Regions from separate parts of the Curtobacterium sp. NPDC090223 genome, predicted to be linked through region 2. Evidence: predicted binding sites of a transcription regulator. Region 2 holds the regulator's gene; the other holds the start of a gene.
What was found. Region 2 encodes HrcA, which represses chaperone genes, less so after heat shock. Its sites were predicted from a motif close to TTNGCACTCGNNNNNNNCGAGTGCNAA; they were not measured.

Region 1 (14,183 bases), on a different contig from region 2:
TCCCGAGGTAGAGCTCGATGACCTTGGGGTCGTCGGCGAGCTCGCGTCCGGTGCCCGAGTAGGCGTTCCTGCCCTGGTCCAGCACGTACCCACGATCGCAGATCTGCAGACAGCGTCGCGCGTTCTGCTCGACCATGATGATCGACACACCGGCCTTGTTGATCCGGCGTGTGCGGATGAAGGTCTCGTCCTGGCGCACCGGGGACAGCCCCGCGCTCGGCTCGTCGAGCAGCAGCACCTTCGGGTCCATCATCAGTGCGCGCGCCATCGCCACCGACTGCCGTTCACCACCGGAGAGCGAACCGGCACGCTGCCCCTTGCGCTGTCCGAGCACCGGGAAGAGGTCGTAGATGACCTCGAGGCGCTCGGCGAACTTCCCGGGCCGCAGGTACAGCCCCATCTGCAGGTTCTCCTCGATGGAGAGCGAGGGGAACACGTTGTTCGTCTGCGGCACGAAGCCGACGCCCGCCTGCACGAGCTTGTTCGCCTTCATGTTGGTGATGTCCTCGCCCTGCAGGGTGACCGAGCCCTCACGCACGGAGACCAGGCCGAACAGTGCCTTGAGGAGCGTGGACTTGCCGGCGCCGTTCGGGCCGATGATGCCGATCAGCTCGCCGGGGTAGCACTCCAGGTCGCAGCCGTTGAGGATGTTCACCCCGGGCAGGTACCCAGCGACCAGACCACTGGCGCGCATCACCGGTTCCAGCGTGGCCGTGGCGGTCCCGCCGGTGGGCGCTCCGACCGGCTTGGAGGCTGGGCTCGGCTCGAGCGGGTTCGTTGCGTCGGTCATCGGGTCGCCTTCCCGTCGTCGGCGGCGGTGTCCGCCGCGCTGTCTTCCGCCTGGTCTTCCTCAGCGACCTCTTCGGCGAGTTCCTCGTAGGTCTCCTCGGTGAGGAGCGAGTCGTCACCGAGGTCGGTGTCGTGGTGTGCACCGAGGTACGCGTCGATGACCGCCTGGTCGTCCATCACGGTGCCGGCCGGGCCCTCCGCGACGACGCGCCCTTCCGCCATGACGACGACCCAGTCCGAGATGTGCCGGACCATGTGCATGTCGTGCTCCACGAAGAGCACGGTCATGCCGTCGTCGCGCAGGGACTGGATGTGGCCGAGGAGCGACTGGGTCAGCGCGGGGTTCACGCCGGCCATCGGCTCGTCGAGCATGATCATCGTCGGGTCGGACATCAGCGCCCGTGCCATCTCGAGGAGCTTCCGCTGGCCGCCCGAGAGCGAACCGGCGTAGTCGTCCTTCTTCTCGAGCAGCTTGAAGCGGGCGAGCAGGTCCTCGGCCTTGGCGGTGATCTCCCGCTCGCGCTTCGACCACACCGGCTTGATCAGCGCGGCGAAGAAGTTCTCGCCGGGCTGGTCCTTCGCGCCGAGCAGCATGTTCTGCATCACGGTGAGGCGGGACAGCGCCTTGGTGAGCTGGAACGTGCGCACCATGCCGGCGCGGGCGACCTTCGCCGCTCCGGTGTTGCCGAGCGTCTTCCCGTTGAAGACCCAGCGGGCTTCCTTGCCGCTCGACGGCTTGTCGAAGCCGGTGAGCAGGTTGAAGAACGTGGTCTTGCCGGCACCGTTCGGGCCGATCAGGGCGGTGATCGAGCCCCGCTGGACCTCGAGGTGGTCCACGTCCACCGCCGTCATGCCGCCGAAGCGACGGGTGATTGCGTCGACCGTGAGGATCGGGTCCGGCTTCGCGGAGCCCGGGGTGTGCGCGACCGTGGTCGTCGATGGTTCAGACACTGAACGTCAGCTCCTTCTTGTTCCCGAGGAGACCCTGTGGGCGGAAGACGATGAGCAGCATGAGCGCGACGCCGACGAGCACGTAGGAGAACTGCTCGGCCTGCTGCGAGTTCATGATGGAGTCGGGGATGAAGTCCCCGGCGAGGGTGCGGATGAAGAGCCGCAGGACGAAGAACAGGATCGATCCGAGCACCGGCCCGAACACGGTCGCAGCGCCGCCGAGGATGAGCGCCGTCCAGATGAAGAACGTCATCGAGCGGCCCATCGCGTCCGGTTGCACCGAACTCGGCAGGACGTAGATGATGCCGGCCAGGGCTCCGAGCGCACCGCCGAACACGAGCGCCTGCATCTTGTACGAGTACACGCTCTTGCCGAGGGAGCGGACCGCGTCCTCGTCCTCGCGGATGGCCTTCACGACGCGGCCCCACGGGCTGCGCATCAGCAGGAACAGCACGAAGGTGAACAGGGCCACGAGCCCCCAACCGACGATGCGGATCCACCAGCCGTTGACGCCGTTGTTCGAGTACGTGAACCACAGGATGGTCGTCGTGCCGTCCGGCAGGAAGCTCAGCGCGTTGAAGGAGTCGCGGTAGCTCGACCCGGTGATGCCGTTCGATCCGCCGGTGGTCGTGGTCAGGAGACTCGACCTGCCGACCATGCGGATGATCTCCGCGCCGGAGATCGTCACGATCGCCAGGTAGTCACCGCGGAGCCGCAGCGTCGGGATGCCGAGGATGATCGCGAACACGATCGCGACGAGCAGCGCGACCAGGACGGCCATCCCGAGGGGCAGCCCGTTCGTGATCGAGATCGCGAAGCCGTAGGCGCCGAGCAGCAGGAACGCCGCCTGGCCCATGTTCACCAGTCCGGTGAGCCCGAAGTGCACGTTCAGCCCGATCGCGGCGAGCGCGAACGCCGCCGTGGTGGGCGCGAGGGCCTCCTGCGTCAGCGCGCTGAGGAGGTTGACGATGTAGTCCATGACTGCCCCTTAGCCGATCCGCTCGGCACGGCCGAAGATGCCCTGCGGCCGGAACAGCAGGATGAGGATGAGGATGACGAGTGCGGTGGCGTACTTGAAGTCGCCCGGCAGCACCAGGTTCGTGAGCTCGACGACGACGCCGATGATCATCGATCCGACCAGTGCGCCGTACGCGGTGCCGAGACCACCGAGGGTCACGGCCGCGAACATGAGCAGGAGCAGCTGCAGACCGGTCTGCCAGTTCACGCCGTTGAGCACGAGCCCGAGCATCACGCCCGAGAGCCCGGCCAGGCCGGCGGCGAGCGTCCACACGAACCGGATCACCCGGTCGACGTCGATGCCGGACGCCGACGCGAGTGCCGGGTTGTCCGAGACCGCTCGGGTCGCCCGGCCGAACCGGGTCTTGGCGAGGAAGAGCCCGGTGGCGATCAGGACGACGAGCGCGATGCCCATCGCCACGTAGGACTGCACCGTCAGCGTGACCCCGGCGAACGTGACCGTCGACGGGTTGCTCTGCTGGATGCGGACCGTCGACGCACCGAAGAAGTACTGGAACGCGTACTGCGCCGCGATCGACAGGCCGATGGTCACGATCATGAGCTGCGTGAGACTGATCCGACGGCGCCGCAGCGGTTTCCAGATGACCATGTCCTGGAAGTAGCCGCTCGCCGCACAGAGGACCACCACGACCACGCCCGCGAGCCAGATGTTCCAGCCGAGCTGGTTCGCGAAGACGTACGCGAGGAGGCCGCCGAGCGTGACCTGCTCACCGTGGGAGAAGCTCGACAGGCCCGTGGTGCCGTAGATCAACGACAGCCCGATCGACGCGAGGGCGATGAGCAGGCCGAGCCGGATCCCGGACACGAACTGCTGCCAGGCCCGTGCGGCGGTGACGCTCGTCGTGGCGTCGCTCGTCGTCGCGCCCTGCTGGTCGGACAGCTGGAAGATCTGGCCGGCGTTGGCGTTGAGGTTCGCCTGCACCGTGCGCTTCGCGTCGGCCGCGTTCGTCAGGTACTGGCCCTTCGGCAGGGTGTCCTGGTCCACGGTCACCGTGTACTGACCGGAGGCCGGGACGCTCACCGACCACCGGCCGGTGTCGGTCGTGGTCGACGTCGCCGTGAAGCCCGACGGGCCCGCGACGTCGACGTCGACGCCCGGAGCCGGCTTGCGCTCCGAGTCGAGGATCGTGCCCTGGATGCAGCCGTTCGTCGTGCTGACGGTGCAGGGCTGGGTGCTGGACGGCGCGGTGCTCGCGCTCGCGCTGGCGGTCGCCGTCGCGCTGGTGGTCGCTCCCTGGGCCGGGAGCGTCACCGCCCAGTCGATCAGGAAGGTCGCCAGGAACGCCGCGACGAGCACGACGACGAGCACCAGTCGGCGACGGCCTGGCGCACCGGGGCGGAATCGGCGCAGCAGCGCCGACCCCGCAGGAGTGATGGATCCCACGGAAGAGCCTCTCGTTCGGATGACGAGGAACCTATGGTGATTTTGTGTCACCCGTGTTTCCAAAAGATTCCCTGTGGAATTCGTGGCGTAACTGTGACGCTGTGGAGGAACCGTGCGTTGCGGAGGCGACCCCGGCCTCCCGGCCGGATCCGGAGCCCGTCCCCACCGGGCGCAGGCCGGAATGCGCGACCCGCCGCGCGCGTTAGCATGGTCTATCCGGAACCCGACGCTGCGTCCGGTGTCTCGACCGCTTCACCTCGCCCACGAAGGGGACCCATGGACCAGCCGGATCCGTTCGGATTCATCGGACTCACGTACGACGACGTCATGCTCCTGCCGGGGTACACCGACGTCATCCCGAGCGAGGCGTCGACGACGTCCCGGCTCACCAAGCGGATCACGGTCAACGTCCCGCTGCTCTCCGCGGCGATGGACACCGTCACCGAAGCCCGCATGGCGATCGCGATGGCGCGCCAGGGCGGCATCGGCATCCTGCACCGCAACATGTCCATCGCGGACCAGGCCGCAGCGGTCGACAAGGTCAAGCGCTCCGAGTCGGGCATGATCACGAACCCGGTGACCACCAACCCGGACGCCACCGTGGCCGAGGTCGACGCGCTCTGCGGACAGTTCCGCGTCTCCGGCCTGCCCGTGGTCGAGGGTGACGGCACGCTCGTCGGCATCATCACCAACCGCGACATGCGGTTCGTGGCGCCGTTCGAGCAGCAGACCACGTTCGTCCGCGACGTCATGACGAAGGCGCCGCTGATCACCGCGCCCGTCGGCATCGACCCGGACGACGCCGTCGCGATCTTCGCCGAGCACAAGATCGAGAAGCTGCCCCTCGTCGACGCGGACGGCAAGCTCCGCGGGCTCATCACCGTCAAGGACTTCGACAAGAGCGAGAAGTACCCGGACGCCACCAAGGACGACGCCGGACGCCTGCGCGTCGGTGCGGCGATCGGGTTCTTCGGTGACGCGTGGCAGCGTGCGACGGCCCTGCTCGAAGCGGGCGTCGACGTGCTCGTCGTGGACACCGCGAACGGCCACAGCGCCGGCGTGCTCGACATGGTCCGCCGTCTGAAGGCCGACCCGGCGTTCGACGGTGTCGACGTCATCGGCGGCCAGGCAGCCACCCGCGAAGGCGCCCAGGCGCTCATCGACGCCGGCGTGGACGCGGTCAAGGTCGGGGTCGGCCCCGGTTCGATCTGCACCACCCGCGTCGTCGCCGGTGTCGGCGTGCCGCAGGTCACCGCTGTCTACGAGGCCTCGCTCGCGGCGCGCGAAGCCGGCGTGCCGGTCATCGCCGACGGCGGCCTGCAGTACTCGGGCGACATCGCGAAGGCCCTCGTGGCCGGTGCCGACACCGTGATGCTCGGCTCGCTGCTCGCCGGCACCGACGAGTCCCCGGGTGACCTGGTCTTCGTCAACGGCAAGCAGTTCAAGGCGTACCGCGGGATGGGCTCCCTCGGCGCGCTGCAGACCCGTGGCAAGAAGACCTCGTACTCGAAGGACCGCTACTTCCAGGCGGACGTCCCCTCGGACGACAAGCTCGTCCCGGAGGGCATCGAGGGCCAGGTCCCGTACCGCGGCTCCGTCGCGAACGTCGTGTACCAGCTCGTCGGTGGGCTGCGGCAGTCGATGTTCTACGTCGGCGGTCGGACGATCCCGGAGCTCAAGGCGCGCGGCAAGTTCGTCCGGATCACCCCGGCGGGGTTGAAGGAGTCGCACCCGCACGACGTGCAGATGGTCGTCGAGGCGCCGAACTACAGCCGGTAGTCGGGCTGGCTGCTTGGCTGGCTGGCGGCCTGATCCGGCTGACTGACGGCTTGTTGGCGGCCTGATCCGGTCGAGACGCCCCTGTCCCCTCGAGACACCGCCGAATTCGGCGGCGTCTCGGGCGGACGGGGGCGTTTCGCGTTCCCAGGGGCGCCAGCCGGGTCCTCCACAGGGAGGCAGCGCGGCGGCGTTCTCCACGGACTCCAGCGCACCTGCCGTCCGGGATGTCGGGCACGGCCAGGCTGCGGGTATGGAAGCTCCTCCGCACGCGCTGCTCATCCGCACCCCGACCACGCTCGTGGACCCCGTCCGGCTGTTCCACGGCGCCGCCGTCGAACGGGGCCAGTGGGAGACGCTCGGGCATCTCGAGCGTCGGCGACTCCTAGTCCGCGGCCGGTACGCCGCGCTGCGGTCACCCGGTGTGGTCTCCCACCGCTCCGCCGCGGCGCTCTGGGGGCTGCCGGACGTCGACCGTCCAGATGCCCGCCTGCACCTGATCGACGCGCGGGTGCAACGGACGCACAGCGGCCGCGGCGTGGTCCGGCACGTCGCCCCGCTCGCTCCTGCCGAGACGACGACCGTGGACGGCGTGCCGGTGACGTCCCTCGTGCGCACGGCAGTCGACGTCGCACGGACGGGGTCCTCCGCGCAGGGCGTCGCGGTGTTCGACCACCTCCTGCACCGGCAACTCGTCACGCGGGACGAGCTGGAACAGGTCCTCGGCAGGCTCGGCGGACGTCGCGGCGTCGGCAGGGCCCGGGATGCGCTGGCGTTCGCCGATCCCCTGGCCGAGTCCCCCGGCGAGTCCATCAGCCGGGTGACCGCTCGGGAGCTCCGGGTGCGCGCGCCCGTCCTGCAGCAGGAGTTCGACACCGACGTCGGCCGGTTCCGCGTCGACTTCTGGTGGCCAGAGCACGGTGTCGTCGGGGAGTTCGACGGGCGTGTGAAGTACGCCGACCACGACGCGCTGTGGGACGAGAAGCTCCGGGAGGACGCGCTGCGCCGGCACCCGGAGGTCCGGGCGGTGGCACGGTGGACGATGCGCGAGGCCGTATCGCCCGCCGCACTCGCCCACGTGCTGCTGCGAGCCGGGGTCCCGGTACTCCGAGCGGCAGGGGGAACACCGCGGCGCTGAGGCGCTGAGCGCGGGCGCGCGGACTACGCTCCGGGCATGGTCAGCGCCGTCTCTCACACCTCGATCGACTGCCGCGACGCGTACACGCTCTCGGAGTGGTGGCGTCAGGTCCTCGGGTACCGCGACGACCCGGACGACCCGAACCAGCCAGGGCACGAGGAGTGCATGATCCTGGCAGCGGACGGCTCCCACCGCATCCTGTTCATCGAGGTACCCGAACCGAAGTCCGTGAAGAACCGGATCCACTTCGACCTGCGCCCGACCGATCGGACGCGTGACGCCGAGGTGGAGCGGCTCCGCGGGATCGGCGCGGTCGAGCTCGCGGACCGGAGGACCCCGGCCGGCGGCTGGGTCATCCTGGCCGACCCCGAGGGCAATGAGTTCTGCGTGCTCCGGTCCCAGGCCGAACTCGACGCCACCGACCGCTGACGCAGCCTCCCGCGCGCCGGCCACACTCGCCTGGCCGGCCGCCCCGCGCGCCGGCCACACTCGCCGCGCCCCCGCACCACCCGGCCGCGCCCGGCAGCCCCGCTCGCTGGCCCCGCGAACCCCAGCCCACCGCCGAGCTACACCGCCCAGCCACACCCCGCCGGCACCGCCTTCGTCCCGAGACACCGGGGACTCCTCGAAACGCCCCCGAACACCGCGGCGTCTCGAGAAGACCGCGGCGCCCCAAGGGCACCGCGGCGCCACCCGAACACCGCGGCGCCACCCAAACACCACGGCGCCCCAAGGGCACCGCGGCGCCACCCGAACACCGCAGCACCACCCGAACGCCGCGGCGCCCCAAGGACCCGACGGCACTCAGGAAACAGGCCCCCAGGAACCCGCCGCGCCAGCCAACCCACACACAACGCAACACGCACGCACAGCCGGACGACCTCCCCGCCGCTGATCCCGAACATCCGCACAGCTTTCGTCACGGCTCGGTAACGAAACACTTTCCGTACCGCCCCGTCACACGGGCGAAACACCCGGACCCTACTTTTGCTCGCATCCCCACACGGAGGCGTCGCACTCGACCCGATGCGACAACAGCCCCCGTGCCGAGAAAGGGTTCCACGGATGATCAGAACCACCCGCGCCACCACGGCGCTGGCACTGGCGGGAGTCGCGGCGGTGCTGCTCGCGGCATGCTCGACCTCCGGCAGCGCCGACCCGTCGTCGTCCGCCTCCGCGTCCAAGAAAGACCCGGCGGCCAGCTGCGAGGCCCCGTCGTCGCCCGGCACCGACGCACTGAAGATCGGCACGATCCTGCCCCTCACGGGCTCGCTCGCCTACCTGAACCCGCCGGCCGAGGCCGGTGTGGGCCTGGCGGTCGACGACATCAACGCGGCCGGCGGTGTGCTCGACAAGGACGTCACCATCGACCCGCAGACGGACTCCGGCGACAGCACGGACATGACGGTGTCGAGCTCGGCGGCGTCGAAGCTCGTGAACGCCAAGGTCCCGGTCGCGATCGGCGCCGAGTCCTCGTCCGTGACGCTCAACGTCATCGACCAGCTCACCAGCAACTGCATCGTGGAGATCTCCCCCGCGAACACCGCGTCCGACCTCTCGGGCTACTCGTCGTACTACTACCGGACCGCTCCGCCGGACTCGGTGCAGGGTTCGGCGCTCGGCCAGCTCGTCACGGGTGACGGCAACGCCAAGGTCGCGTTCCTCGTGTTCAACGACACGTACGGCACGGGTCTCCGCAACTCCGTCCAGGAGGCCGTCGAGTCCTCCGGTGGCCAGGTCGTCTACGGCGCCAAGGGCAAGGGCCAGGAGTTCCCGCCAGGGCAGACCACCTTCTCGTCCGAGGTGACCGCGGCCCTCGCCGCCAAGCCCGACGCGATCGTCGTGCTGGCGTTCGACGAGACCAAGTCGATCATCCCGGAGCTCGTCTCGCAGGGCTGGGACATGTCGAAGGTCTACATGTCGGACGGCAACACGGCCGACTACTCGAAGGACTTCGACAAGGGCACGCTGACCGGTGCGCAGGGCACGATCCCCGGCGCCTCGCCGAAGGACGACCTGAAGCAGCGCCTGGCCGCGTACTACAAGAAGTCGTCGGGCAAGGAGCTCGCGGACTACTCGTACGCTGCTGAGTCCTACGACGCCACCACCCTCGCCGCGCTGGCCGCGGTGAAGGGCAAGGGCACCGACTCCGGCACGATCCAGGCGAACATGGACAAGGTCTCCGGGGTCGACGGCGGCACCGAGTGCTCGACGTTCAAGGACTGCAAGGCCCTGCTGGACGACGGCAAGGACATCCACTACACGGGCCCGTCCGGCATCGGTCCGTTCGACTCGAACAACGACCCGTCGAGCGCCTACATCGGCATCTACAAGTTCGACGGTGACAACAAGCCGGTCTACCAGAGCGCCATCCAGGGCTCGGTCAAGAAGTAGCCGCACCGCACCACCACGAAGCGACAGTTCTCCGCGGACGATCCGCGGAGAACTGTCGTTTCCGCGTGGGGGCGCGAACGCCGGACGGGAGGCCCGGCTCGGCTCCGTCAGGCCGGCACCGCTGGTGCCGTGGTGCGGCGGGCACGGCGCGCGGCCAAGAACGAGTCCGTGGAGAGGATCACCAGGGCGACCCACACGATGCCGAAGCCGATCCACCGCGACGTCGACATCGCCTCGTGCTGGATCGTCACCCCCACGATCAGCTGCATCACCGGCGTCAGGTACTGGGTCAGCCCGAGCGTCGACAGCGACAGCCGCCGGGCCGACGATGCGAAGAGCAGCAGCGGGACGGCCGTCGCCGGACCCGCCCCGATCATGATGAGCGCGTGCACCCAGCCCGCGCCGCCGAACGTGACGCCGCCGCCGATGCCGGTCACGCCGAGCACCACGAGCGTCACCACCGCGACCGGTGTCAGCCACATCGTCTCGATCGTCAGCCCGGACAGGGCGTCGACGGTCCCGCCGACGCGCTTCTTCACCAGGCCGTAGAGCCCGAAGGAGAACGCCAGCACGAGCGAGATCCACGGCATCTGCCCGTAGCCGACCGCGATCACGACGACCGCCAGGATGCTGATGCCGACCGCGGTCCACTGCGCCGGACGGAGGCGTTCGCGCAGCAGCACGACCCCGAGGGCGATCGTGACGAGCGGGTTGATGAAGTACCCGAGCGCCGCCTCGACCGTGTGACCCGTCGTCGTCGCGATCACGTACACGGTCCAGTTCACGACGATGAGCACCGCGGCGATCGCCATCACGCCCATCACCCGACGCTGGACGATCAGGGAACGCGTGCGCAGCCACGAGCGCGTGACGAGGATCGCGATCGCGCAGAAGCCCAGCCCGAAGACGATCCGCCACGCGACGATCTCGAACGCGCCGCCGGGCGCCATCGCCGCGAACAGCAGCGGCATCAGCCCCCAGAGCCCGTAGGCGACCACGGCCTGCACGACGCCGACCGATGCTTCGCTCCTGGGCACGCGCTCCGTCACGGACCAATGCTACGGACACGGCGAACGCCCCGGCAGCACGAGGCTGCCGGGGCGTCCGACGGGTGGAACTGGTGTCAGTGCTCGATGACCGCGAGGACGTCGCGAGCCGAGAGGACCAGCAGGTCCTCGCCCGAGTACTTGACCTCGGTGCCGCCGTACTTCGAGTAGATGACCTTGTCGCCGACGGCGACGTCGAGCGGGACGCGGTTGCCGTTGTCGTCGATGCGACCCGGACCCACGGCCACGACCTCGCCCTCCTGCGGCTTCTCCTTCGCGGTGTCCGGGATGACGAGACCGGAAGCGGTGGTCTGCTCCGCCTCGACCTGACGGATGACGATGCGATCTTCGAGCGGCTTGATGGTGACGGCCACGGTGACCTCTTCTTTCTCGGTACTGACTCGGTACAGATGAAAACCGGTTGGCACTACGCACACGAGAGTGCCAGGTCCAACTGTAGGGGGCCTCTGGCACTCGGTCAATCCGAGTGCCAGTCCTCCTGGTGATGACAGGATCGTCTCATGGACGCCACCGAACTCGCTCAGCTCCTGACCCCGGACGGGATGGCGCTCCTCGACCGGACGCCCGCCGTGTCCGACGACGGCGAGATCGTCCGCGTGGTGTCCCGCCTCCGGGCCGAGGGACACGACCCCCGCCTGGTCGCCGCGGTGCTCACGCAGGCGAAGCTCCGGCTCAAGGCCCGTGGCAAGTTCGGGGACTTCGCGAGCCGGATGCTGTTCACCGAGGCCGGCCTCGAGCAGGCGACCCGGCTCTCCGTCGCCGCCCAGCACGCCGGGCGGTTCGCCGCGGCCGGTCTGCACCGGGTGGCGGACCTCGGCTGCGGGATCGGCGGTGACGCACTCGCGATGGCTGCCCTCGACCTCGACGTCACGGCGGTCGACCGGGACGAGGTGACGGCGGCGGTCGCGACGCACAACCTCGCACCGTGGCCGGACGCCCGCGTGGTGCTCGGCGACGCGGCGACCTTCGACGTGTCGAGCGTCGACGGCGTCTGGATGGACCCGGCTCGCCGCACGTCCGGACACACGAACACCCGCCGGCTCGCGGACCCGGACGACTGGTCGCCGTCGCTCGACACCGTGTTCGCGGCCGCGACGACCACCCCGACCGGCGTGAAGCTCGGTCCGGGCATCGACCGCGACCTGATCCCGGACACGGCAGAGGCACAGTGGACCTCCGTCGACCGGGAGGTCGTCGAGCTCGCGCTCTGGTTCGGCCCGCTCGCACGCCCGGGTGTCCGCCGCGCCGCGACCGTCATCGGCGCGCACGGCATCGCCGAGCTGACCGGGGCCACGGACGCCGAGGACGTCGAAGTCGGCGCGATCGGCGCGTACCTGTACGAGCCCGACGGTGCGGTCATCCGGGCGCGGCTGATCGGCGACCTGGCGCGCTCGATCGACGGCCGGATGCTGTCGGAGGGGATCGCCTACGTCACGTCCGAGCAGGCCGTGACGACGCCCTTCGCGCAGGGGTTCCGGGTGCTCGACACGATGCCGCTCGACGTCAAGCAGCTCGCTGCTCGCCTGGCCGCGGAGGGCGTCGGCACGGTCGAGATCAAGAAGCGCGGCGTCGACGTCGACCCCGCCCAGTTCCGGAAGCGCCTGCGACTGCGCGGTGGCACACGGCGGATGACCCTCGTCCTCACGCGGCTAGAGGGCCGGCACACCGCGGTGCTGTGCGAGCGACTCAGCTGACGAACGCGCCGGAGTCCGAGCCGTAGTCGGTGCCGTAGTCCGAGTACCCGCCGGAGTGGCCGATCGCGAACACCACGACGGCGATCCAGAGGATCCAGATGCCGGTCATCACCCAGCCGGCGATGATGCCGGTCAGCGCGAGGCCACGGCCCTGCTCACCGGTCTGACGGATCTTGCCGAGCGCCACGTGGCCGAGGATCGCGCCGGCGGGGCCGAGCAGGATCGCGATGAAGAAGAACGGCACGGCACCGAGGCCGAACACGATCGACAGGATGGCCAGGATGCTCGTCTTCGGACGCTGTCCGTACGGCTGGTACCCGGTGTTCGCGTAGTCGGCGGGACCGGCGTACGGGTTCTGCTGCGCGTAGGGGTTCTGCTGCTGCGCGTACGGGTTCGGCTGCGGCGCGCCGTAGGGGTTCGGTTGCTGCGGCGCGGCGTACGGGTTCTGCTGCTGCGGCCCGCCGTACGGGTTCTGCTGCTGCGGCCCGCCGTACGGGTTCTGCTGCTGCGGCGCGCCGTACCGGGGCGCCTGCGGCGCGCTGTACGGGTTCTGCTGCTGCGAGGCGTCCGGCCCGTTCGGCTGCTGCTCGTCCGGCTTCGGCCACTGGTTCTGATCGGACACGTTGCACCCCTCCCGACGGCCCGTGCGGTCGTCCGTTCGATCCTGCCACACGAGCGCACGAGCAGGACGCGAGCGCGCAGCAGGACGGGAGCACGCAGCAGGGCGCAAGCGCGCAGCAGCCTCAGACCTGGACGGTGGTGACCGGCAGCGTCGAGTCCGCCGCGATCCCGAGGTCGCTCGGCGCGTGTCCTCCGGCGACGAGCCGGGCTCCGACCGCCGCGATCATCGCACCGTTGTCCGTGCAGAGGTCGAGGGGCGGGATGCGGAGCTCGACCCCGGCCTCCTGGCAGCGGGCCTCGGCCACGGCGCGGAGCCGGGCGTTCGCGACGACCCCACCCCCGAGGAGCAGCCGGGGCACCCCGGTGTCGCGGCAGGCGTTCAGCGCCTTGGTGATCAGCACGTCGACCACGGCTTCCCGGAACGACGCGGCGACGTCGGCCACGGGGACCTCCCGGCCCTCGTCGCGGCAGCGTTCGACCCACCGCGCGACGGCGGTCTTCAGCCCGGAGAACGAGAAGTCGTAGCGGTGCGCCGCCATGTCCTTCGGCAGCGTCAGCCCGCGGGGGAAGCGGATCGCCGTCGGGTCGCCCTCAGCGGCGGCCCGGTCGATCTGCGGTCCGCCCGGGTACGGCAGCCCGAGCAGCCGCGCGACCTTGTCGAAGGCCTCTCCGGCGGCGTCGTCGATGGTCTCGCCGAGGAGCTCGACGTCGTCGACGAGATCACGGACGAGCAGCAGCGACGTGTGCCCACCCGACACCAGGAGCGCCACGGTCGGCAGCTCCAACGCGCTGCCGTCGGCACGGAGGACGTCCGCCCCGACGTGTCCGACCAGGTGGTTCACCCCGTAGAGCGGCTTGCCGGTGGCCACGGCGAGCGCCTTCGCCGCACCCACGCCCACCATGAGCGCCCCGGCGAGGCCCGGCCCGGCGGTGACGGCGACCGCGTCGAGCTCGTCGAGCGTCACGCCGGCCTGCTGCAGCGCCTGGGTCAGGGTCGGGGTCATCGCCTCGAGGTGTGCGCGCGCGGCGACCTCGGGCACGACACCGCCGTAGCGTGCGTGCTCCTCCATGCTGGACGCGATGACGTTCGCCAACAGGGTGTTCCCGCGCACGATGCCGACGCCGGTCTCGTCGCACGAGGTCTCGATGCCGAGCACGAGGGGTTCAGTCATCGAGGATCTCCTGTCCGATCGGACCGGTCCGGCGGGTGGCTGCGGGTGCGAGCGCTGCCCGCATCACCCATGCGTCCACGCCGTCCGGCTGGTAGTAGCGCGGCCGGGTGGCGATGTGCTCGAACCCGAACGCCGTGTACATGGCCTGGGCGACGGGGT
Region 2 (14,183 bases):
CTCGTTGTTGAGCTCGATGCTCACCGGGTTCCTCCTCGGGGGTCGTTCTGGGGGTACGGGCTGTGCTGGCGGTCCTGCGGCGGACGGCCGCGGCGCTCGGCGCGGTTCGCGCCGGCCGGGTTCGGCGTCGGCGCGGTGCCACGGCCGCCGGGGCGGTGTCCGGCCTGCTCGGCGAGCCGCTGCTCGTCGTAGACCGTGTACGCGTCGACGATGCGGCCGACCAGCGTGTGGCGGACGACGTCCTCGCTGCCGAGGCGGGCGAAGTGGATGTCGTCCACCTCGGACAGGATCTGCGTGACGATGCGCAGACCCGAGACGTTGCCGGGCAGGTCGACCTGGGTGATGTCGCCCGTGACGACCATCTTCGAGCCGAACCCGAGACGCGTCAGGAACATCTTCATCTGTTCCGGCGTCGTGTTCTGGGCCTCGTCGAGGACCACGAAGGAGTCGTTCAGCGTCCGCCCGCGCATGTACGCCAGCGGAGCGACCTCGACCGTGCCGGCGGCCAGCAGCTTCGGCACGAGCTCGGGGTCCATCATCTCGTTGAGCGCGTCGTACAGCGGCCGGAGGTACGGGTCGATCTTGTCGGTGAGCGTGCCCGGCAGGAACCCGAGACGCTCGCCGGCCTCGACCGCGGGGCGGGTCAGGATGATGCGGGTGACCTCGCGCCGCTGCAGGGCCTGCACGGCCTTGGCCATCGCCAGGTACGTCTTGCCGGTGCCGGCTGGACCGATGCCGAACGTGATCGTGTTCTCGTCGATGGCGTCGACGTAGCGTCGCTGCCCATCGGTCTTCGGGCGCACCGACTTGCCGCGGCTGGACACGATCGGCGTGCCGAAGACGTCGGCGGGGCTGCGTTCCTCGTCGATGATGCGGGCCGAGGTGGGGATGTCGCCCTGGCCGATGTCCTGGCCGCGCCGCACCATGCCGACGAGTTCGTCGACGAGCGCACGGGCACGGGCGACGTCGCGCTCCGGCCCGGTGAGCGTGACCTCGTTGCCACGGACCAGCACCCGGACCCCCGGGTACTGGCGTTCGACGGTCTTCAACAGCCGGTCCTGCGGGCCCAGGAGCTGGACCATCGCGATCCCGTCGACGCTGAGTTCCGAGACGGCTTCTGGCTCTGGGTGTGCGGTGTCGTCAGCTGGCAAGGGTGCCTTCCTGCAGGTCGCCTGCGAGTACGTGCGCGTGCACGTGGAACACGGTCTGTCCGACGGTCTCGCCGGTGTTGAAGACGAGACGGTACTGCCCACCGGAGCGCTCGTCGGCGATGCGCTGCGCGGTGGCCACGATGTGGGCGAGGAGGTCCGGGTCACCCGCGGCCAGTTCGGTCACGTTGGCGTAGTCCTCGGTCTTGGGGACGACGAGCACGTGCACGGGGGCCTTGGGCGCGATGTCCTCGAAGGCGATGACACGGTCGTCCTCGGTCACGATGGTGGCCGGGATCTCCCGCGCGATGATCTTCGAGAAGACGCTGGGCGTGCTGGTGCTCATTGCTCCATCGTAGAACCCGTGACCGACTCGCAGTCTTCCCAGATCATCCCGATCCCGCAGCGCATACGGCTGGCGATGCAGGTCGGGTCTGCGATCGACGGGGCTGCCGCTACCACCGACCCAGCCGTGCCTGCAGCACGGCGAGGGCCGCGGGACCGGCCGTCGAGGTCCGGAGCACGCTGTCGCCGAGCCGCACCCGCACGGCACCGGCGGCGGTGAGCCGATCCAGCTCGGAGCCGTCGATCCCGCCCTCCGGGCCGACCACCAGGACGATCTCGGTGGCGTCGGACGGCGGTTCCCAGGTCGCCAGCCGCACCGTGGCGGTCGGATCGAGCACGACCAACGCGACCCGGGCCTCCAGACCGGAACCACCGGAACGGCCGGAACGGCCGGAACCACCGGAACCGCCGGAACCGCCGGAACCGCCGGAACCAGACCCGACCCCCGCAGCCAGCGCAGCCGTCGTCACCGGCGCCGAGACGGACGGCACCCGCGACCGGATCGCCTGCTTCGCGGCCTCGTGGGCGATCGCCTGCCACCGGGCCCGGCCCTTCGCGACCTTCGCGCCCTCCCACCGGGAGACGCTCCGCGCCGCCGCCCACGGCACGACGTGGTCGACACCGATCTCGGTCGCCGCCTGCACCGCCATCTCGTCCCGGCCGCCCTTCGCGAGCGCCTGCACGAGCGTCAGCGCCGGGACGGGGACCGGCGAGGTGGTCAGCGACGCGACGGTGAGCACGAGCGCGTCCCGGTCGACCGAGGCCACCGTGCCGACCGCGACGGTCCCCTGGCCGTCCGAGATCCGCAGGGTCTCCCCCACGCGGACCCGGGACACCGTCACGGCGTGCCGGCCCTCGGTGCCGTCGAGCGCCACGGACCCGCCGACGGCCACGCCGTCCAGCGAGTCGACCAGGTAGAGCGACGCCATCAGAAGTTGAAGAAGCGGTCGCGGAGCTTGCCGAACATGCCCTGCTGGAACTTCGCGAGCTGCGGGGGCGACGCCTTGTGCGACTTCGCGAGCTGCTCGACGAGCTGGCGTTCCTTGTGCGAGAGCTTGGTCGGGGTGACGACCTGCACGCCGACCCGCAGGTCGCCGCGGCCGTTCCCGCGCAGCTTCGTCACGCCGCGGTCCTTGAGGACCAGGACGTCGGCGCTCTGCACACCCGGACGGATCTCGAGCTCGACCGGGCCGTCCAGGCCGTCGATCGTCGTCGTGGTGCCGAGGACCGCATCGGTCATGGCGACCTCGAGCGTGGCGAGGAGGTCGTCCCCGTCGCGGCTGAAGACGTCGTGGTGGCGCACGCGGATCTCGAGGTAGAGGTCGCCGGAGGGTCCGCCGGCCGGGCCGACCTCACCCTGACCGGGCATCTGCAGGCGCAGCCCGGAGTCGACGCCGGCGGGCACGTCGACCGGGATCGTCCGGCGCGCGCGGACGCGGCCCTGCCCCTGGCAGGTGGGGCACGGGTTCGGGATGACGGTGCCGTGCCCGCGGCAGGTGCCGCACGGCGCGCTCGTCACGACGTTGCCGAGGAGCGAGCGGACCTGGCGCTGGATGTGCCCGGTGCCGCCGCAGATGTCGCAGGTGCGCGGGCTCGTGCCCGGCGCGCAGCAGGAACCACCGCACGTCTCGCAGAGCACCGCGGTGTCCACCTCGACGTCCTTGTGGGTTCCGAAGACGACCTCGTCGAGGTCGACGTCGATGCGGAGCAGCGCGTCCTGGCCGCGCTCGGCGCGGCTGCGCGGACCGTTGCCACGGCTCCCACCGCCTCCGCCGCCGAAGAAGGCGTCGAAGATGTCGCTGAAGCCGCCCGCGCCGCCGCCGCCGAACGGGTTGTCGGCCTGCGGGCCGGCGTCGTACCGACGACGCTGCTCGGGGTCGCTCAGCACGTCGTACGCGTGCGTCACGTCCTTGAAGCGCTCGGCGGCGTCCGGGCTCGGGTTCACGTCCGGGTGCAGTTCGCGGGCGAGGCGGCGGTACGCCTTCTTGATGTCGGCGTCGGCCGCGTCACGCGGGACACCGAGGACGTCGTAGTGGTCTGCCACGTGTTCCTCAGGTAGGTTTCGTCGGTCTTGCTGGTGGATCGGTCTGGAGGCCCGGGTCGGCTGCCGCGCTCAGCGCGCGTCCCCGGGGTGGTCGGTCGTCAATTCTCTCCGAGCAGCCTGGACAGGTACCGCGCGACCGCGCGGACCGCGGCCATGTTGGTGCCGTAGTCCATCCGGGTGGGGCCGAGGACGCCGAGGCGCGCGACCTCGCCGCCCGCCGCGACGTACCCGCCGGCGACGATGCTGGTCGCGTCGAGGCCGTACTCCGCGTTCTCGACGCCGATCCGTGCGGTGACGGAGACGTCGTCGAGCTGCATCTCCCCGAACAACCGGAGCAGGGTCACTTGTTCCTCGATCGCTTCGAGGACCGGGAACAGCCCGCCGGAGAAGTCCTGTTCGCTCTTCGCGAGGTTCGCCGCCCCCGCCATCAGCAGGCGGTCCTGCCGGTTGGCGGCGACCTGTTCGATGAGGGTCGCGACCACCACCCCGGCGAGGGTCTGCGACTCCGGCCGGATCTGCGCCGGGATCGCCCGGAGCGCCGTCGGGACGTCCTGCAGCAGGAGTCCGACCGCGGCACCGTTCACCACGGCGCGGAGCTCGACGAGCGCGGACTCGTCGAGGGTGACGTCCGTCTCGACCACCCGCTGCTCGACCCGGGCGGTGTCGGTGATGAGCACCACCATCAGGCGGGTGTCCCCGAGCCGGACGAGTTCGACGTGCTGCACCCGGGCGCGCACCATCGACGGGTACTGCACCAGGGCGACCTGGTTCGTGAGCTGGCTGAGCAGCCGGACGGTGCGGCTGAGCACGTCGTCGAGGTCGTTCGAGGCGCCGAGGAACGTCTCGATGGCCTGCCGCTGGGCGCTGGTCAGCGGGCGGGCGGCAGCGAGGTGGTCCACGAAGAGCCGGTAGCCCTTGTCCGTCGGCACCCGGCCGGACGACGTGTGCGGAGCGATGATGAGCTGCTCGTCCTCGAGCAGGGCCATGTCGTTGCGGATCGTGGCGGCGCTGACGCCGAACGCGTGGCGCTCCACGATGGACTTGGACCCGACCGGCTCGCGTGAGGCGACGTAGTCGCGCACGATCGCCTTGAGGACCTCGAGGGACCGTTCACTGACCACCGGGACCCCTTCCGCTCGTGCTGGCACTCGGATGTGACGAGTGCTGATCCTACGCCCGACCACCGACGTCCCGACACTTCTGCACCGGTGTGGATACGCTCGTGCGCATGAGCTACGGACAGCCGCCGAACGGACCCCAGGGCTACGGACAGCAGCCCGGCGGACCGCAGTACCAGCCGCCCCAGCCGATGACGCCCGAGGACCAGCGCCTCTGGGCCACCCTGACGCACATCGGTGGGATCTTCTTCAACTTCATCGTGCCGCTCGTGGCGTACATCGTGCTGCGCGACCGCGGGCAGTTCATCCGCGAGCACACCCGGCAGGCGCTGAACTTCCACATCACGGTCGCGATCGCGAGCTTCGTGTCCGGCCTGCTGACGATCGTGCTGATCGGGTTCGTGCTGCTCCCGGTGATCGGGGTGCTCGTGGTCGTGTTCGCGATCATGGCCGCCGTCGCCGCGAACCAGGGCCGGTTCTACCGGTACCCGCTCACGTTCCAGTTCATCAAGGACTAGTCGAGCAGTTCCCGCACCACGGCGTCGGCGAGCAGCCGGCCCGGCAGCGTGAGTTCCAGGCGCCCCGGCCGGGCCAGCGCGCTGCGACCGTCCACCAGACCGCGGGCGATGAGCCCGGCGACCCGGCCACGGGCCTCCGGTCGGATCTCCTCGGTGCGCAGCTCCCCGCGGACGCGCGCGGCCAGCAGCAGGCGCTCCACGTACCGGGTCTCGTCGTCGATCGTCTCGCGTCCGGCGGCCGGGGACTCGTCGGCGAGCACCCGGTTCGCGTACGCGGCCGGGTGCTTGACGTTCCACCACCGGGTGCCGGCGACGCTGGAGTGCGCACCGGGTCCGACGCCCCACCAGTCGTGGCCCTTCCAGTACGACAGGTTGTGCCGGCTGACGTGCTCGTCGCCGCGCGCCCAGTTGGAGACCTCGTACCAGCCGTACCCGGCGTCACCGAGCACCTGGTCCGCGAGCTCGTACATGTCCGCGGCGAGGTCGTCGTCCGGTGCCGGCAGCTCCCCGCGGGAGACGGCACGGCCCATCGCGGTGCCGTCCTCGACGATGAGCGAGTACGCCGACACGTGGTCGGGCTCGCAGGCGATGGCCGCGTCGAGCGAGGTGCGCCAGTCGTCCAGGGACTCCCCCGGCGTCGAGTAGATCAGGTCGAGTGAGACGTCGAGCCCCTGCTGCTTCGCGAGGTCGACGACGTCCGGCACCCGGAGCGGGTCGTGGGTGCGGTCGAGCGTGGCGAGCACGTGCGGGACCGCGGACTGCATGCCGTAGCTCATCCGCGTGAAACCCGCCCGCTGCAGGGTCGCGATCGACTCCGCGTCGACGGAGTCCGGGTTCGCCTCGGTCGTGACCTCGGCCCCGGGCAGGATCCCCCACGTGTCGTCGATCGCCCGCAGGATCATCGCCAGGTCGCTCGCGGGGAGCATGGTCGGGGTGCCGCCACCGAAGAAGACGGTCGAGACGGGACGGCGAGCCACGCCGGAGCGGTCGAGCACGGAGGCGGCCCAGGCGATCTCGCGGACGGCGTGCCCGGCGTAGTCGTCACGGCGGACACCGCGGAGCTCGGATGCCGTGTACGTGTTGAAGTCGCAGTACCCGCAGCGAACCCGGCAGAACGGCACGTGCACGTAGACGCCGAACGGCACGTCACCCGATCCGGCAGCGGGGGTGATCAGTCCGTCCGCGGGTGCCGGGTCGGCGATCGGGAGAGCACTCGGCATGGAGTCCATTGTCCGCCATGATGGAGGCATGGAGCACCACCCCGTCCCGACCACGGTGCTGTGGGACATCGACGGCACCCTCGTCCGCAACGCCACCTCGCCCGGCAACCTGTACCACCTCGCGCTCGAGCGGGCGACGGGCCGCGACCTCCCCCTGCTCGTCGGGCACCAGCACGGCCGGACCGACGCCGGCATCATCGCCGAGCACGTCCGTGCCCACGACCTCGGCGACGACCTGATCCCGACCGTCAGCCGGCACCTCCGCGACCTCTCCGAGGAACGGCACCGCTCGGGCGAGCACCGCACCGCGGCTCCCGGGGCCACGGCGCTCGTCGCCCGGTTCGCCGAGATCGGTTGGCGCAACGGGCTGCTCACCGGCAACTCGGCCTACCGCGCGCGGGTCAAGCTCGCCGGCGCCGGGTTCGACGTCGACGCCTTCGACTGGGAGCACTCGTACTTCGGCGACGAGGAGGTCGAGCGCACCGGCGTGACGGCCCTCGCCGCGGCAGCACTCGCCGGCACCCGCGCCGTCATCGTCGGCGACACCCCGCGCGACGGCGAGGCCGCCGACGCCGTCGGCATCCCGTTCCTCGCGGTCGCGACCGGCGTCTACGACGTCGACGCGCTCCGGCACACGAACGCGGTCGCCATCGCCCGCGACTGCGTGTCCGACGCCGCGCTCATCGAGGACGCGATCGCCGCGCTGCCGCCGCTGCGGCACGAGGGCTGAGCGCGGACTAGTCGCCGCGCAGCGCCTCGAGGTACTTCTCCGCCATCACGCGCTGCTGCCGACGGAGCAGCGGGGCGACGAAGCGCCACTTCGCGCTCGCCGGCTGCGAGAACTGCCGGATCTGCAGCCACACCGAGCCGTCGGCGGTGCGCTCGATGACGAAGGACTCCTCGCCCGAGAGCGGGTGCCCCTCGAGCGTGCCGTAGGCGAAGCCCTTGCGGTCCGGCTCGTCGATGATCGACACGACCCGCACCGGCGCCTGCACCGTCTGCCCGAACGCGTGCATCGTCAGCACCGCGCTCGTCCCCGCCGTCACGAGCGGGGTGCCGTCCGGCGCGAACTGCTCCACCCGCGGGGTCCCGATCGAGGCCGGCGCGATCGGCACGCCCTGCTCGTCGAAGGTCACCGGGTTGTAGCGGACCTCGTCGTCGTCCGGTGCGTCGTCGACGCGCACCGCGATGCCGCTGCGCTCCTGGATCTGCCACGTCAGCGCCTGGGTCACCGCGGTCTCGAAGCGCTGGTCGCCGTGACCGATGCGCGAGCGCGACTCCGCCGGGACGAATCCCTCGGGCGGGTAGGTCATCAGGTCGGGCGCCTGTGTGGCACCGACTGCTCCGTAGGTCAGGGCGGTCAGGTACCCTCCGCGGCTGCTCATCAGGCCATCGTACTGGGGGTGCACGGCCGGGTCGAACCCACGCGGTCCGGCCCGCCGTCCGCTTTCCGCGCACCCCGAACTGGAGGCCGTGCACCCCTCCGCCCCGCCCCTATCGTGGACGCGTGCTCACGTCCGCCCCCGCCCGCCGCCGGTCCGTCGACCCGCGGGTCCGGGCCGCCGGCGTGCTCACCCTCGGCAGTTTCGCGGTCGCCGCGGCGAGCCGGATCGCGGTCGACCGGGTGGCCGCCGACGTCGAGACGCTCGACCTCGTCGCCGCCGTCGGGGCATCAGCGGCCGGGCTCGGCGTGCTGCTCTTCAGCGCGACGCTCGTGCTCGCGGTGCAGCGCCACCAGCACCGCCGGGTGCCGCTCGTCATCGGCGGCGTGACGGCGCTCCTGGCGCTCGGTGCCGTGGCCGCCGCGGTCGTCGCGACGACAGCGGCGGACGTCGCGGCGGCATCCGACGCGACCATCGTGCGGACCGCACTGGCGGGACTGGCTGCTGCGAGCCTCCCGTCCGTGTGCCTGGCGGCCCTGCGTTCCCGCGACCAGCGGGGCTGAACCGCTCCTACTTCTTCTTCTCTTCGACGTCGCCGGAGAGCGCCGCGATGAAGGCCTCCTGCGGGACCTCGACCCGGCCGATGGTCTTCATGCGCTTCTTGCCCTCCTTCTGCTTCTCGAGGAGCTTGCGCTTGCGGGTGATGTCACCGCCGTAGCACTTCGCGAGGACGTCCTTGCGCATCGCGCGGATGCTCTCGCGAGCGATGATCCTGGCCCCGATCGCAGCCTGGATCGGCACCTCGAACTGCTGGCGCGGGATGAGCTTGCGCAGGCGCTCGGTCATCAGCGTGCCGTACGCGTACGCCTTGTCGCGGTGCACGATCGCACTGAACGCGTCGACCTGGTCGCCCTGCAGCAGGATGTCGACCTTGACGAGGTCGGCGGCCTGGTCGCCGATGGGCTCGTAGTCGAGGCTGGCGTAGCCCTGCGTCTTGCTCTTCAGCTGGTCGAAGAAGTCGAACACGATCTCGCCGAGCGGGATCTGGTAGCGGATCTCGACGCGGTCCTCGCCGAGGTACTCCATGCCGAGCAGCGAGCCGCGGCGCTGCTGGCAGAGCTCCATGATCGCGCCGACGTAGTCCTTCGGCGCGAGGATCGCGGCGCGGACCATCGGCTCGCGGACCTCGACGATGCGCCCGGTCGGGAACTCGGACGGGTTCGTGACCTCGGTGACCGAGTTGTCCTCGGTCGTGACCTCGTAGATGACGCTCGGGGCGGTCGTGATGAGGTCGAGGCCGAACTCGCGGGAGAGCCGCTCGGTGATGATCTCGAGGTGCAGCAGCCCGAGGAACCCGCAGCGGAAGCCGAAGCCGAGCGCCACAGAGGTCTCCGGCTCGTACACGAGTGCGGCGTCGGAGAGCTTGAGCTTGTCGAGCGCGTCACGGAGGTCCGGGTAGTCCGAGCCGTCGATCGGGTACAGGCCCGAGAACACCATGGGCTTCGGGTCCGTGTAGCCGGGCAGCGCCTCGGTCGCGGGCTTCTGCGCGCTCGTGACGGTGTCGCCGACCTTGGACTGGCGGACGTCCTTCACGCCGGTGATGAGGTACCCGACCTCCCCCACGGAGAGGCCCTTCGTGGGCTTCGGCTCGGGGCTCGACACCCCGATCTCCAGGATCTCGTGCGTCGACTTGGTCGACATCATCTGGACCTTCTCGCGCGGGGCGATCGAGCCGTCGATCATGCGGACGTACGTCACGACGCCGCGGTAGCTGTCGTAGACGGAGTCGAAGATCATCGCGCGGGGCGCGGCATCCGCGTCACCGACGGGGTTCGGCACGGTGCGGACCACGCGGTCCAGCAGCTCGGGCACGCCCACGCCGGTCTTGCCGGACACCCGGAGGACGTCCTCCGGCTTGCCACCGATGAGCTGCGCGAGCTCCGCGGCGTACTTGTCGGGCTCGGCGGCCGGCAGGTCGATCTTGTTGAGGACCGGGATGATCTCGAGGTCGTTCTCGAGCGCCAGGTAGAGGTTGGCGAGCGTCTGCGCCTCGATGCCCTGCGCGGCGTCGACCAGCAGGATCGCGCCCTCGCACGCGGCGAGCGAGCGGGACACCTCGTAGGAGAAGTCGACGTGCCCGGGGGTGTCGATCATGTTCAGCGCGAAGGTCTTGCCGTCGAGCTCCCACGGCATCCGGACGGCCTGCGACTTGATCGTGATGCCGCGTTCGCGCTCGATGTCCATCCGGTCGAGGTACTGGGCACGCATCGCGCGGTCCTCGACGATGCCGGTGATCTGCAGCATGCGGTCGGCCAGCGTCGACTTGCCGTGGTCGATGTGCGCGATGATGCAGAAGTTGCGGATCGCCTCGGCCGGAGTCGCGGCGGGCTCGAGCGGGGTGGCTGCTTGTGGGCTCACGGTTCCTCAGGTGGGTCGGACGGTCGAACGATTGTCCCACGGTTGGGCGTGCTCGGGGTGCGGGGCGGGCGCGAGTTGCTCGCGCCGGGCGCGCGAGCTGCGCGCGAGTTGCTCGCGCCGGGCGCGAGTTGCTCGCGGTACCGACAAGTGCGCAGTCGGACGCACGCGCAGTTGTCGTCAGGACGAGCACCCAGCCACCCGCCCTCGCACCGTGCGAGGCGGACCGGCACCGAGCCTCCAGGCCAGCCACCCTGCCCTCGCACCGTGCGAGGCGGACCGGCACCGAGCCTCCGGGCCGGTCGGACGGCCGCGCTCAGACGACGGCGTGCGCCGGGGCCGGCAGTGCGCCCAGGCCGCGCCGGAGGTCCTCCGGGGTCGCCGCCAGGCAGACCCGGATCCAGCCCTCGCCGGTGCGGCCGAACGCGCTGCCCGGCGCGACCGCGACCTTCTCGTGCTGCAGGAACGCCAGCGCCCACTCTGCGACGTCGCCCTGTGCGGCGTGCGACATGTCGATCCACAGGTAGAACGCGCCACGCGGGTCGTTGTACCTGATGCCGGCGGCGTCGAGGACCTCGGTCGCGACCGCGAGGTTGGCGCGGTAGTGCTCCCGGGCATCCCGTACCGCCGAGTGGTCGCCGACGATCGCGGCGAGGGCCGCGTACTGGTCGGGCTCGGCGACGCAGCTGATCATCGCCTCTTGCGTCGTGCGCATCGTGGCGCCGAGGCCCTTGGGCGTGACGAGGTACCCGACGCGGACGCCCGTCATCGCGTACGTCTTGCTCAGCGAGAACGCGGTGAACACGCGGTCGTCCTCGTCGAGCGCCGCCAGGCTCACGTGGCGGGTGTCGTACGTGAAGTACTCGTAGACCTCGTCGCTGATCACCCAGAGGTCGTGGCGCTTCGCGAACGCCAGGATGTCCCGCAGGGTGTCCTCGCCGAAGACCGATCCGAGCGGGTTGGACGGCGAGTTCACCACGATCGCCCTGGTGTGCTCGGTGATGCTGGCCTCGAGCGCGTCCAGGTCCGGTTCGAAGCCGTGCTGCGGCTCCAGCCGGTACGGCACCGGGGTGGCTCCGATGATGTGCGCGTTCAACGTGAACGTCGTGTACCCGGGGTCCGGCACGAGGATCTCGTCACCGGGGCTCAGCACCAGGGTCATCGCCTGGAACAGTGCCTGCGTCGCCCCGACCGTCACCCAGATCTGCTCGAGGTCGGCCTCGATGCGGTTCTCGCGGCGCAGCTTCTCCTGGATGGCCGTCCGGAGCGGCGCGATGCCGCCGTTCGGCGTGTAGTCGGTGCGGTCCTCGGTCCAGGCGCGCTTGGCGGCGTCGGCGATGTGCGGCGCGACCGGCACGTCCGGTTCGCCGATGACGAGCATCGTGACGTCCGCACCGTCGGCCTGCAGCAGGGCGGCCTGTTCGAAGACGCGGCGGATGCCGGAGGCGGGGACGGTGTCGATCCGAGGTGCGAGGGACGGCATGCCCATCACGGTAACGCCCGCGTGTTTCCGCGCGGTGACGCGTGTCGCGCGCGTTGAACCGCTGTCCCCCTCCTGGTAGTGTTGCTTGCTGGCTTGCGCGTTCCCCGCCCACGGGTGGAACGCGAGACGACCAAGGGCCCCTCTACCCAGCGGTCGCATTCACCCGTACGAGACGAAGCAGGAGCACCACATGGCGAACATCAAGTCGCAGATGAAGCGCATCAAGACCAACCTGAAGGCCCAGGAGCGCAACAAGGCCTACAAGTCCGAGCTGAAGACGCTCATCCGCCACACCAACGAGGCGGTCTCCGCTGGCGACAAGGAGAAGGCCGCCGCGGCCCTCGTCGTCGCCACGAAGAAGCTCGACAAGGCCGTGAGCAAGGGCGTCATCCACAAGAACCAGGCCGCGAACCGCAAGTCGGCCATCGCGAAGAAGGTCAGCGCGCTCTGAGCAGCTGATCTCTGAAGGCCCCGCACCGTTCGGTGTGGGGCCTTCGTCGTTCGTGGGGCGCGGGGGCGCGCGCGGCGGCGGTGCGGGCGCGGTGCGCGCGGGGGCGCGGGCGGCGGCAGTTCGGTTCGGCTTCGCACAACCGAAAGCACTTCGCACCGCGTACTTCCGTGGTGCGAAGTGGTTTCGGTTACGCGGGGTGCGCTCACGCCGCGCGCGGAAACGGGCGCGCGCGGGCGCGGGCCGGCGCGGGCCGGGACGGGTCGCGTCAGCGAGCTTCGCCGCGCCGGGCGATGGTGCGGACCATGACCTCGAGCGCGTAGTGCGCGTCGCGCGAGCCACCCTTCACCGCGGTGTCGGCCTCCGCGATGCTGATGATCGCGTTCGCGAGACCGGCCTCACTCCACCCCGCGACGTCGCGCTGCGCACGCTGCACCTGCCACGGCGCCATGCCGAGCGCGGAAGCGGCCTGCCCGCTGGAGCCCCGGAAGCCGCTGACCTTGGCCATCGTGCGGATCTTGCTCGCGAACGCGGCGACGATCGGCACGGGGGCCTCACCCGTCGACAGGGCGTGCCGCAGCTCGACGATCGCCGGAGCCGATCGACCCGCCAGTGCGATGTCGGCGACCTTGAAGGCGTTCGTCTCGACCCGGCCGCCGTAGTACTTGTCGACGACCTTGTCCGTGATCTCCTGCGCCTCGTCGGCGAGGAGCTGCCGGCACGCCGCCGCGAGCTCGGCGAGGTCGTCCGCGAACGCCGCGACGAGCGTTCGGACGGCCGAGGGGGCGATCTTCCGCCGGGCCGCACGGAACTCGGCGTTCACGAAGTCGATGCGGTCGGTCTCGCGCTTGAGCTCGTCGCACTGGACCTCGATCCCACCGCCGACGCCGCTGCGGATCGTGTCGAGGAGCTTCTTGCCGCGGACACCCCCGCCGTGCCGGAGCACGAGGGTGACGTCGTCCGCGGGGTTGCCGAGGTAGGAGATCGTCTCCGTGATGAACGCGTCCGTGCACTTCTCGACGTTCGTCACCCGGACGAGCCGCGGTTCGCCGAACAGCGACGGGCTCGCGAGGGTGGCCAGCAGGCCGGGGGCGTACTGGTCGGCTTCGAGGTCGTGGACCTCGAGTGCGGGGTCCTCGCCCACCAGGAGGTCGCGCAGCATGCCGGTCGCCCGCTCGGCGAGGAACGTCTCCGGCCCGGTCACGAGGACCACGGGCGCGGGACGGATGCCGGACCACGGGACCTGGTCGATCTTCGCGGCGGCGCGCGCGGGCTTCTTGGCGGGCATGCGTTCCTTCCGATGGTGCGGCTCCGAGTCTACGGGCCACCCCCGACCCGGGCGGCACGACTCCCGGCCGCGCGACCCCGGACCGCGCGGCCCCGGGCGGCGCGGCCCCGGGCGGCGCGGCCCCGGGCGGCACGGTCCCGGGCGGCACGGTCCCGGACGGCACGGGCTCCGTCGCCCGGCGCTCCGTCCAGACCTCGGGCCCCTGGCTTCCCCGGCGCACGACGACGGTGCCCTGCAGGTCGGTCCGGAACGGCGTCGTCCCGGCGGCGGCCAGCATCGCCAGGGCGGCCGCGGTTGGGTGCCCGTAGGTGTTGTCCGCCCCGACGCCGATCAGGCCGACCGGCGCCGCGAGCTCCCGGTAGAGCGTCGGGTCCTGGTCCGCCGAACCGTGGTGCGAGACCTTGACGACGTCGACCGGCTCGATGACCGCGCTCCCCCGCAGCCGGCGCTGCGCGGTGGCGTCGAGGTCACCGAGCAGCACACCGGACAGGCACGTTCGGCAAGAGTCCGGCGCCGGGCCGACCCGGAGCACGATGCTCGCGTCGTTCCCGCTCGTGGAGTCGCCGGCGCGCGGCCAGAGCACCCGCCACGGGAGCGCACCCAGCATCCCCGCGACCCCGTCGTCCGCGTCCCGGACGTCCACGCCCGCACGCTGGAGATCCCGCACGACGCCGTCGTCCGCAGGACGCCCGGTCGGCCCGGTGAGCGCGACGTCCACGTCCGCCGCGACCTCGGCCACGGCACCGACGTGGTCGCGGTCGAAGTGCGTCAGCA

Region 1: the regulator HrcA is predicted to act here: its motif matches at 10,984-11,010, upstream of groES (co-chaperone GroES).

Annotation. Positions count from the first base shown of each region.
Region 1 covers NZ_JBIVCN010000004.1:38,112-52,294, forward strand. The annotation lists gene ACIPJY_RS10170 (ABC transporter ATP-binding protein) at 1-790, opposite strand, end outside; gene ACIPJY_RS10175 (ABC transporter ATP-binding protein) at 787-1,740, opposite strand; gene ACIPJY_RS10180 (branched-chain amino acid ABC transporter permease) at 1,733-2,719, opposite strand; gene ACIPJY_RS10185 (branched-chain amino acid ABC transporter permease) at 2,729-4,162, opposite strand; gene guaB (IMP dehydrogenase) at 4,439-5,941, shown strand; gene ACIPJY_RS10195 (hypothetical protein) at 6,192-7,076, shown strand; gene ACIPJY_RS10200 (VOC family protein) at 7,113-7,505, shown strand; gene ACIPJY_RS10205 (ABC transporter substrate-binding protein) at 8,142-9,470, shown strand; gene rarD (EamA family transporter RarD) at 9,578-10,519, opposite strand; gene groES (co-chaperone GroES) at 10,594-10,890, opposite strand; gene ACIPJY_RS10220 (methyltransferase domain-containing protein) at 11,038-12,231, shown strand; gene ACIPJY_RS10225 (DUF4190 domain-containing protein) at 12,224-12,853, opposite strand; gene tsaD (tRNA (adenosine(37)-N6)-threonylcarbamoyltransferase complex transferase subunit TsaD) at 12,975-14,024, opposite strand; gene rimI (ribosomal protein S18-alanine N-acetyltransferase) at 14,017-14,183, opposite strand, start outside.
Region 2 covers NZ_JBIVCN010000001.1:193,603-207,785, reverse strand. The annotation lists gene ybeY (rRNA maturation RNase YbeY) at 1-24, opposite strand, end outside; gene ACIPJY_RS00915 (PhoH family protein) at 21-1,082, opposite strand; gene ACIPJY_RS00910 (histidine triad nucleotide-binding protein) at 1,141-1,494, opposite strand; gene ACIPJY_RS00905 (RsmE family RNA methyltransferase) at 1,604-2,422, opposite strand; gene dnaJ (molecular chaperone DnaJ) at 2,422-3,537, opposite strand; gene hrcA (heat-inducible transcriptional repressor HrcA) at 3,636-4,658, opposite strand; gene ACIPJY_RS00890 (DUF4870 domain-containing protein) at 4,766-5,173, shown strand; gene hemW (radical SAM family heme chaperone HemW) at 5,170-6,393, opposite strand; gene ACIPJY_RS00880 (HAD family hydrolase) at 6,422-7,123, shown strand; gene ACIPJY_RS00875 (DUF1990 family protein) at 7,131-7,778, opposite strand; gene ACIPJY_RS00870 (hypothetical protein) at 7,901-8,338, shown strand; gene lepA (translation elongation factor 4) at 8,346-10,193, opposite strand; gene ACIPJY_RS00860 (pyridoxal phosphate-dependent aminotransferase) at 10,507-11,673, opposite strand; gene rpsT (30S ribosomal protein S20) at 11,864-12,124, shown strand; gene holA (DNA polymerase III subunit delta) at 12,390-13,409, opposite strand; partial or broken gene ACIPJY_RS00845 (ComEC/Rec2 family competence protein) at 14,128-14,183, opposite strand, start outside.